Regions from separate parts of the Alteromonas sp. ABH4_453 genome, predicted to be linked through region 2. Evidence: predicted binding sites of a transcription regulator. Region 2 holds the regulator's gene; each other region holds the start of a gene.
What was found. The regulator sigma-54, encoded in region 2, starts transcription at its own class of promoters, with help from an activator protein. The targets are predictions, from matches to a motif close to GTTGGCACGNNNNTNGNNT.
Positions count from the first base shown of each region.

Region 1 (2,203 bases), on a different contig from region 2:
GCTTCATACGCTCAGCAACCGCACCAGATACGATAGACATTGCTGTCGCAACAAATACTACTTGGAAGAAGAAGTCAGCAGAAGGTGCATAGGTTGCTGGATCTTCAGCTACACCTGTTGCGCCGTCACCCATAATACCGCTTAGGAATGGACCCCAGTCGCCACCGCCGTACATAATGCCGTAGCCGCAAATCATGTACATGGTGCAAGCAATTGCAAATAGTGCCATGTTTTTAGTTAGAATTTCTGTGGTGTTTTTCGCTCGAACAAGACCAGCTTCAAGCATCGCAAAACCTGCAGCCATCCACATAACCAGTGCACCGCAGATTAGAAAATAAAAGGTATCTAGCGCATACCCAAGTTCAAAAGTGATTTCCATTATGGTTTTCTCCGCAAATATATCGTTGTGGCTTACAGCGCGTCGCTATCCGACTCACCAGTTCGAATACGAACGGCGTGCTCAAGGTCATAAACAAACACCTTGCCGTCTCCAATTTTGCCTGTTTTGGCAGCGCCAACGATGGCTTCTACCAGGCGCTCTACTTGATCATCCTGAACAGCAATTTCCAGTTTGACTTTAGGTAGAAAATCCACCTGATATTCCGCTCCGCGGTAAAGTTCAGTGTGTCCTTTTTGACGTCCAAAGCCCTTCACTTCGGTCACGGTCAAACCGTCGATACCGATTTCTGAAATGGCTTCACGAACATCATCTAGCTTGAACGGCTTGATGATCGCTGTGACTAGTTTCATGAGTTGCTCCCAGTTTGTTTTGGTTATTCTGTGATTTATGGTCGTGTTTCCAACTATGGGAAGATAAACCAAGAGCCATGCCACAAATTATTAGCTAAATAAATCAAATACATACATGCAAACGCTTCATGAACGCACAAAAATAATGCACACTAATGGTGCACTGTTAAAAATTTGCCCAATTTTGAAGCGGTATGAGGTTGCGGTAAGGTGAGAGGACTAAAAAGTGCGATGAAATTAGGACGGAACTATTCGATAGGGCCCATGGTCTGTTGTTTACTATGACGACTATCACCCCATCTTTCTTTGCGCCTGAGCGCAGCATTGAACACCATTCCGTTGCAAAGAAAACGGCGTGGCGCCCACTATTAATTTCGGGCTGTGCACATGTGTTTGGGGTCATCGTAGTGGTCATACTTTCTCAAATAGGCATCAACAACCAAAAAGCACGAGTAAATGTTTTGGAGCGAACGCCGGAGATAAGCGCCAGACTGTACTATCCCCCCGTTCCACGCCCTCCTGCCCAAGCTAAACCACAAGAAACTAAACCAATCGATGTTTCCCCTAAAAGGCAAGAAATTGAGTTGAAGCCTGACGCAACCAAAGCCACTGAAGCACTTGATAATAAAAATAAAATTGTGGAAAGCCCTGCGCCCAAGCAGAAGAAAAATACTGAACCCGATATACAGCAGGTACCCGTTGAAAATAAGCCATTAAATACGTCACCAACGCCTACCCTTTCAAAAGACGCAAATCGGCGCGCAGGCTCGTTGAATCTATCGGTAAAAGATGGCGCGGCTCTTTACTTTGAAAAGTATCACAGTGACAAAGTTGCTGAAGACGCTGAACAAGCAGCAACAGCATTTCAAAAACGTAAAGTTAGCCCGGTGCTCAGCGGACCAAGCACACAGCAAATACAAGCCAATGAAAGTAGACGCCCTTCAAAACGCGTAAACTGTAGCAGTACGACCAATAAAACTTTGGCGATATTGAGTGGTTTTACAGGTGGTACCTTAGAATGCACCAAAATGGACGACCACAAACGTTTTATAGACGCTAGAGTCAATAAACTTCCTAAAGACGAAGAGATGAACTAGTTGTCTCTACCAACGATTTACCGTCATATCAGGTAAGCCCTTATCACCGCTACTTTCTTTTGAAAAACTTAGGAGGTTGCCCGAAATGCGCTTTGAACCGGCGACTGAATGCTGCAACATCTTCATACCCTGTTAGCTGAGCTATACCCAACATTGGTGTATCGGTATTTCTAAGTAGTGCTTTGGCCTTTTCCATCCTCACTTTTACAAGGTAATCTCGTAAACTATGCCCGGTGGCTTCTTTAAAGCGTGTTTTGAATTGCGTTGTTCCCATGCAGGCTATCCGTGCTAACTCCACCTGTGTAAAGCCTCGGGCAAGGTCGCGATGAATATGGCTTAATACAGGAGTCATTCGC
Region 1 is NZ_JBSWXP010000009.1:42,071-44,273, reverse strand. Features, by position in the region: gene ACXAGV_RS17025 (ammonium transporter) at 1-379, opposite strand, end outside; gene glnK (P-II family nitrogen regulator) at 412-750, opposite strand; gene ACXAGV_RS17015 (hypothetical protein) at 1,032-1,847, shown strand; gene ACXAGV_RS17010 (helix-turn-helix domain-containing protein) at 1,897-2,203, opposite strand, start outside.
Region 1: the regulator sigma-54 is predicted to act here: its motif matches at 817-835, upstream of glnK (P-II family nitrogen regulator).

Region 2 (2,203 bases):
TGAGGATGCGAATACTTCAGCGCCACTTAAATGAACGGTCGCTTCGGCTTTTTGATTTAATTTTTCAACGTTCAGGATGACATGCACATTAGAAATGTGATCAAAGTGACGTTCAAGTTTGCTGAACTTCGTATCGACATAATTACGCAAAGAGTCGGTGATTTCGACATGATGACCAGTAAGGTTGATTTGCATATTTCGTCTTCCTTATATTATTAAGCCCGTTTAAATAAGGCTTTTGCGTTGGTTCGACGGCGGGATCGATAACGATTCCCGGTATTTTGCTATTGTTCGCCTAGCGACTTTTATGCCTTGCTCGGCCAACAATGAAGCAATCTTGCTATCACTTAGCGGCTTACTAGGGTTTTCCGCAGCCACTAACTTCTTGATCAATGCACGAATCGCTGTAGATGAACACTCACCACCGGACTCGGTTGCTACGTGGCTTGAGAAGAAATACTTCAATTCAAAGATGCCACGGGGCGTATGCATATACTTCTGCGTTGTCACGCGCGAAATAGTCGACTCGTGCATATCTACCATTTCTGCGACATCATTTAGCACCATTGGTTTCATCATTTCCGGGCCGTGCTCAAAAAAGCCCATTTGCTGCTGCACAATGCAATTTGCAACCTTCATCAAAGTATCGTTGCGAGATTCAAGGCTCTTAATGAACCACTTGGCCTCTTGCATGTGTGAGCGGATGAATTGCGAGTCACTACTGTTTTTGGCACGGCGACTCATGGCAGCGTATTGCTGGTTTACACTTAACTTAGGCAAACTGTCAGGGTTCAGCTCAACCACCCAACGGCCATTTTTCTTGGTTACTGAGACATCAGGAATAACGTACTCAGGCTCTTTAGTAACTAAAGCACTACCTGGGCGAGGATTCAAGGTTTGGAGTAAACGCATTGCTTCGCGCAGCTGATCTTCTTTCAATCGGCTCTTACGCATTAGCGTGCGGTAGTCTTTACTACTCAGTAAGTCTGAATATTCTTCGATAAGTTGCTTCGCCTCTGTAAGCCAAGGCGTATCGTCTGAAAACTGACGCAACTGCACCATAAGACACTCTTGAGGTGTACGAGAACCTGAACCAATGGGGTCGAACATCTGAATGCGTTTGAGCACGCACTCTATTTCGTCCATTTCGATAGGCTCTTCTAGATCATCGTCGTTGACCGCTTCTAAGATATCGTCAAGAGTAACGGTTAAATAGCCTGATTCGTCAATTGAATCGATGATTGCTGTAGCGATGGCGCGGTCATTATCTGAAAAGTGAGTGAGGCGCATTTGCCAAAGAAGATGTTCTTGGATGTCTTCTGTGGTCTCACCTTGGAAGATTTGTTCATCATCATTAGAAGGACCAGGTGCTGGCGCGGAAGAAGCCGAATAATACTCATCCCAGGTACTGTCGATAGGTAGCTCATCGGGAAGATCATTTTTCTCCAGTGCATCTCCTGCTTCTAGCGTATCGCTTGATGCTGAAGCTGTAGCTTCAGCCGCGCTATCGTCACTATCGACATTATTCTTTTCTACCTGCGGCTCGTCGTTACCTTCTTCCACTTCTAAAAGCGGATTTGAATCGAGGGCTTCTTGTATCTCTTGCTGGAGATCAAGTGTAGAAAGCTGCAGCAGTTTAATAGCCTGCTGAAGCTGAGGTGTCATTGTAAGTTGTTGGCTAAATTTTAGCTGTAAAGATGGTTTCATCTACGTCTTATTTAAATGCTCTAAATTAAATATACCAGAGCGAAACTGAAAAATGACAATTAGGTTACACTAACTATAGCCTGAATTGTTCGCCTAGGTATACGTCCCTTACTTTTTGATTACTTAAAACCTGTTCCGCAGTTCCTTGCGCAATAAGCTCGCCATGACTCACAATGTACGCTTTTTCACAAACATCCAATGTTTCACGTACGTTATGGTCCGTGATAAGGATACCAATACCCCTATCTCGCAGATGCTGTATTATCTTCTTTATATCATTAACTGATATTGGATCAACACCGGCAAATGGTTCGTCTAACAAAATAAATTGTGGTTTTGCTGCCAGAGCGCGGGCAATTTCAACGCGGCGCCGTTCTCCCCCTGACAAACTCATCCCGGTACTATTACGTATATGGTTGATATTAAATTCATCAAGTAGGGCGTCTGCTTCTTCTTCTTGTTGTTGTGAATTTAAATCTTTACGGGTCTGCAAAAT
Region 2 is NZ_JBSWXP010000004.1:244,853-247,055, forward strand. Features, by position in the region: gene hpf (ribosome hibernation promoting factor) at 1-195, opposite strand, end outside; gene ACXAGV_RS09815 (RNA polymerase factor sigma-54) at 226-1,707, opposite strand; gene lptB (LPS export ABC transporter ATP-binding protein) at 1,781-2,203, opposite strand, start outside.

Region 3 (2,203 bases), on a different contig from region 2:
AGTTGCTTTGCTTACGCAAGAGGGGCTTTCCCCTGAAGCGCTGGAACTTGAAATTACTGAAAGTGACTTGGTTGCCGACGCATCGCTAGCCATAGAAAACCTAAATGAGCTTACGGCCCGTGGATTTCACTTTGCGATCGATGATTTCGGCACGGGCTATTCTTCATTGGCGTACTTAAAGAATCTACCTGTCAAAACGATCAAGATAGATAAAAGCTTTATTCTTGCTCTAGCAAGCGACGAGAACGATCAACAAATAGTTCACACCGTGCTTAGTTTAGCAAGTGTCTTCAATTTAAAAGTGGTTGCAGAAGGTGTAGAAGATGTTGCGTCGCTAGAAATCTTGAAAGAGTGGGGGTGTGATATCGCGCAAGGTTACTTCATCAGTCGACCGCTTAATCGTCCAGACCTAGAAGATTGGCTGCAAAATACGCCTTTCGGTGAATAGCTTCCTTATTACAAAAAACTTATATTTTTGGAGTCAATGGGATGCTCAATCGTTTATCAACGCTGACATGGCATCTAAAATGCAAACAACCATTATGAAGCGTGAAAATCGCTCCGCAGGCTAAACACTTTCACTAAAGTGTGAGTTTTTTGCCTACTGAGTTGTGAAATTACTTCAAAAACAAGGAATTTACTATGGACATCATTCGTATACTTTTATCAATTTTACTTCCACCGCTAGGCGTATTTTTACAGGTCGGTATCGGCGCGCATTTTTGGATCAATATTCTATTGACCATTCTTGGCTATTTTCCAGGTGTAATTCACGCGGTTTACATCATCGCTAAAAAGTAGGCACTTAAACGCTTCAGTAATCTGTTATAGGTGAAAGAGCAATCAAACACTAAATATGCAAAAGCCAGCTTCAATAGCTGGCTTTTTACTTTATGACGCCTCTCGGATTGGATACTACCGCCATGGATACCAAGGCTATGTTACGCCGTTAGTTTTTCGTCGTCTAACTCCTGTTTCATCTCTTTTTGATATTCATCAGCAAGTTTTGTTTTCTGGCGGTCGTTAAGCACATTCCCCGCTACCTGGAAGAACTCCTGTTCTTCGTCAGCAAGGTGATGTTCCACTTTTTCCTGAAGTGTCTTCAAATAACGTAACCATGCAGGTGAGCTCATATCGGTGTCATCAAGCTTAGCTAGTAATTCATCAATCTCGTGATGCTCTGCAATTCCATGACGGGTCAAATCTACGGTGGCATCTTTTTCTAAAAGATGAGAATAAAAGTGGCGCTCCTCAGCAATAGCATGACTTTCAAGCTGAGTTTTGAGCTCTTGGTAATATTCACGGCGTGCAGCTGTATCTCCACTTGTTTCAGCTAAAATCTTTAACAATAAACGTTGCTTCTCATGGTCCTGGCGTAAAGCTTCAAAAATTTTCATAGGTGGTTCCTTATAAATACCTAAAAAGTTAATCACACCAAGGGTAATGCTATTTTTGTTCCATGAATAAAAAGTCTGTTAGTTCCTGAATTTTATAATAAAATCTATTGAACGATTCAGGGGGGTTGGTACAAGAGAACAGAAAAAACGCAAATTTTACAGGTTACTTACCGATAAATTCACGGCAGTATTGTCGTGAATTTATCGAATGAAATATGTCGTAAACGTGCTACACGCCTTGTGCGACCATGGCGTCTGCAAGACGTCTAAACGCTGCGATGTTAGCGCCTTTCATGTAGTCAATATAATCGTGTTCATCACCTACACCTTGTCCTTCTGCAACACAGCGCTGATGAATGCTTTCCATAATAGCGTTTAACTGATCATCAAGTACGTTCGCATTGCGCTGATTGAACATGGCGTTTTGGCTCATTTCTAATCCCGACAAGGCGACACCACCTGCATTAGATGCCTTTCCGGGCACATAAACAATTTTAGCATCTAAGAAAAGCGCTTGTGCCTTATTTGTACATGGCATGTTCGCACCTTCTAAAACCATCTTACAGCCGTTATCTAGTAATACCTTGGCGTCCGTTTCAAGCAGTTCATTTTGCGTTGCACAAGGTAGAGCAATATCGCATTTTATATGCCACGGCTTTTTATCGGCTATCCATTTACCCATTTTTTTATCAGCCATGTCTACAAGGATATTATCTCGGTTAGCGTGGTTATCAATTGCCCATTTTAATGCCGTATCCGATAACCCTTCTTCAACATGTAGAAGCCCCCGGCTGTTTGAGAGCGAA
Region 3 is NZ_JBSWXP010000003.1:546,730-548,932, forward strand. Features, by position in the region: gene ACXAGV_RS08705 (EAL domain-containing protein) at 1-448, shown strand, start outside; gene ACXAGV_RS08710 (YqaE/Pmp3 family membrane protein) at 643-801, shown strand; gene ACXAGV_RS08715 (hemerythrin domain-containing protein) at 942-1,397, opposite strand; gene gdhA (NADP-specific glutamate dehydrogenase) at 1,627-2,203, opposite strand, start outside.
Region 3: the regulator sigma-54 is predicted to act here: its motif matches at 1,444-1,462, upstream of ACXAGV_RS08715 (hemerythrin domain-containing protein).

Region 4 (2,203 bases), on a different contig from region 2:
ACCTATAGCTGCACCTTCCATCTCAACCGCTTTCATGTCTGGGAAGTTTTCACGCAGTTCTGCTACAGCTTCGTCGCTACCGATAAACGCATCGCCCGTACAGATTAAACCTGTTGTCGACTGAAGCGACGTAATGCCTGTGGCAGCACTACGAGCGGCTTCCATTAACCTTGTATCGCAACGGAAATCTTCAGGCATACCTGCGCATTGACCGAGTTTGTAGCCAAAATGGGTTAAATCGGCATCATGGTGAATAACGTGACTGGCGATCACTAAATCACCGATGTTTAGATTCTTGTCGAAACCTCCGGCAGAACCGGTATTGACAACAGCATCAGGGGCGTACTGTTCGATAAGTACAGTAGTAGCAATTGCTGCAGCCACTTTACCAATACCGCATTTTACTAGCACCACTTCTATGTCGTTAAGTGTACCTTCGTAAAACGTCAGGTGCTTCCACTGGGTTTCTTTTACATTCCAAAGTGACGCTTTAAGTAGCGCAACTTCTTCGTCCATTGCACCTAAAATACCAATTTTTTTCATAACTTTACCGACGGTGTTGAGGGAGTTTAACGAATGAATTAATTGTATAAGGAAAACGGGCAAACTGACAGAAAAATGCCTCTGTTACCGCTATTTGAGAGTAAGAAAATAGCAAAGCAACAAAGGCCAGGGGAAGTGGGGCTTATGTCTTAAGCTGCAGCTGGTCTGCTTGAACGCACTGGGCGAGTCGGGCGCTTTGGTGGCTCTGGATTATGCGTTGGCAGCTGCGCCATTTTTTGCTGTAAACGGCGATAAGGAATGAGTTTGTTTTCCAAACACTCGCGAATATCGTCAACGGTATAACCAGACTTAACTTTAATTCTTGCATGAGGAAGGCCAGCAGCATCAAGGGCTCCGGTTACAAACCAGTCTTTTTGTGATTTATAACCATCTTTGCCTTGGCTATGAACTAAGTCGATAGCAAGAACAGGACTCATGTCGTGTTTATCTACTAATACAAAGTCGAGCTGTCTGCTAGAAGCTCTGCTGATGGCTTGGCTTGCCGTCTTTTTATTTGCAGACTGGCGAACCGCCACTAAATCGTTAAGACGCACACGGCACACTATGCGAAACTCTCTTCCCATAGCCTGTTCGATAAGGTTTAAAAAAGAGTGCTCAACGGGGGTGAACAATTGCGGCTTTCGCCTAAATGGAAATGCGACACCGCCGTCTGACAACTTTATGGCACCCAGTGCAACGACAATAAGTAACATCATTAGAATAATTGCCAATTCCATCGTAACCCTCGCAAATATCAATAGTTAAAGCCCACGGAATGCGTAATAAAGAAGCCTGCTAAAATGTTTATATCGAAAAAAGCTTGGGCTCCGTTTTCAGTTTGAGCGTCATAAAAATGACACTCACTGTTACCGTGGAGTAGTTATTGATGATTTTGCAAAGCAGATGCCAACATGAGTAGATTTTTTAGTTGTCTTGCTAAAAGGGCTTATTTCGTTGTGGATGTAACAAGAATATCCACTTGAGAGCCGGTGTTATCGGGGCTGATTATTACTCTGACCCCTTTATCTTCTGAGGATAACAACGTGCGGCCGCTAACAGGTGTGTGAGTTTTTAAAGCGGGGTGCGCCGTTTGGTAAACATTCAGTAATTCACTCGGGGAGCGAGGAGAGTGGTAAACCATTACTCCAGTCTTGGTTTCGTCAAATGCTTGGCATTGTCTTGCATCATCAGAAATCTTAACTTGCTGAAAATCAGAAGGGCAAGACATGATGCTTGGCTTACTAGGTGATGAGTCAACGCTCTGTTTCTTGGCTTGGTTGTTAACTTGCGCATTTAATGAAGCGTCAACAACAATGGTATCAGCTAAGCTGGCATTGCTCGCTGCTATCGCCAATGTTAGACACAATGTAAGTTTCTTAATGTTTAAATGCTGCATAGATAGATTCTTCACCAGATGTTCGATGTCTTTAATTGCTTAAACGATAGTAGAGTCGTAACTCCCGCGCTTCAACTAAACCTTGGTCTATTAACGTATATTAGTGAGGTTTTCCGTATAGGTTTTGGTTTAAAGCATCACTTCATCATTACAACTCTATTACTGGTCATAAGGCGTGGTCAGTAATTGATATAGCGCATTTGTTCCACTGTAAAAGTTCCCTATACGTAAGTTTTCATTAGGGGCGTGTTGATTGTTATCAGC
Region 4 is NZ_JBSWXP010000001.1:601,366-603,568, reverse strand. Features, by position in the region: gene ACXAGV_RS02570 (5'-methylthioadenosine/adenosylhomocysteine nucleosidase) at 1-543, opposite strand, end outside; gene ACXAGV_RS02565 (DUF2726 domain-containing protein) at 693-1,280, opposite strand; gene ACXAGV_RS02560 (hypothetical protein) at 1,490-1,939, opposite strand; gene ACXAGV_RS02555 (M20/M25/M40 family metallo-hydrolase) at 2,099-2,203, opposite strand, start outside.
Region 4: the regulator sigma-54 is predicted to act here: its motif matches at 1,436-1,454, upstream of ACXAGV_RS02565 (DUF2726 domain-containing protein).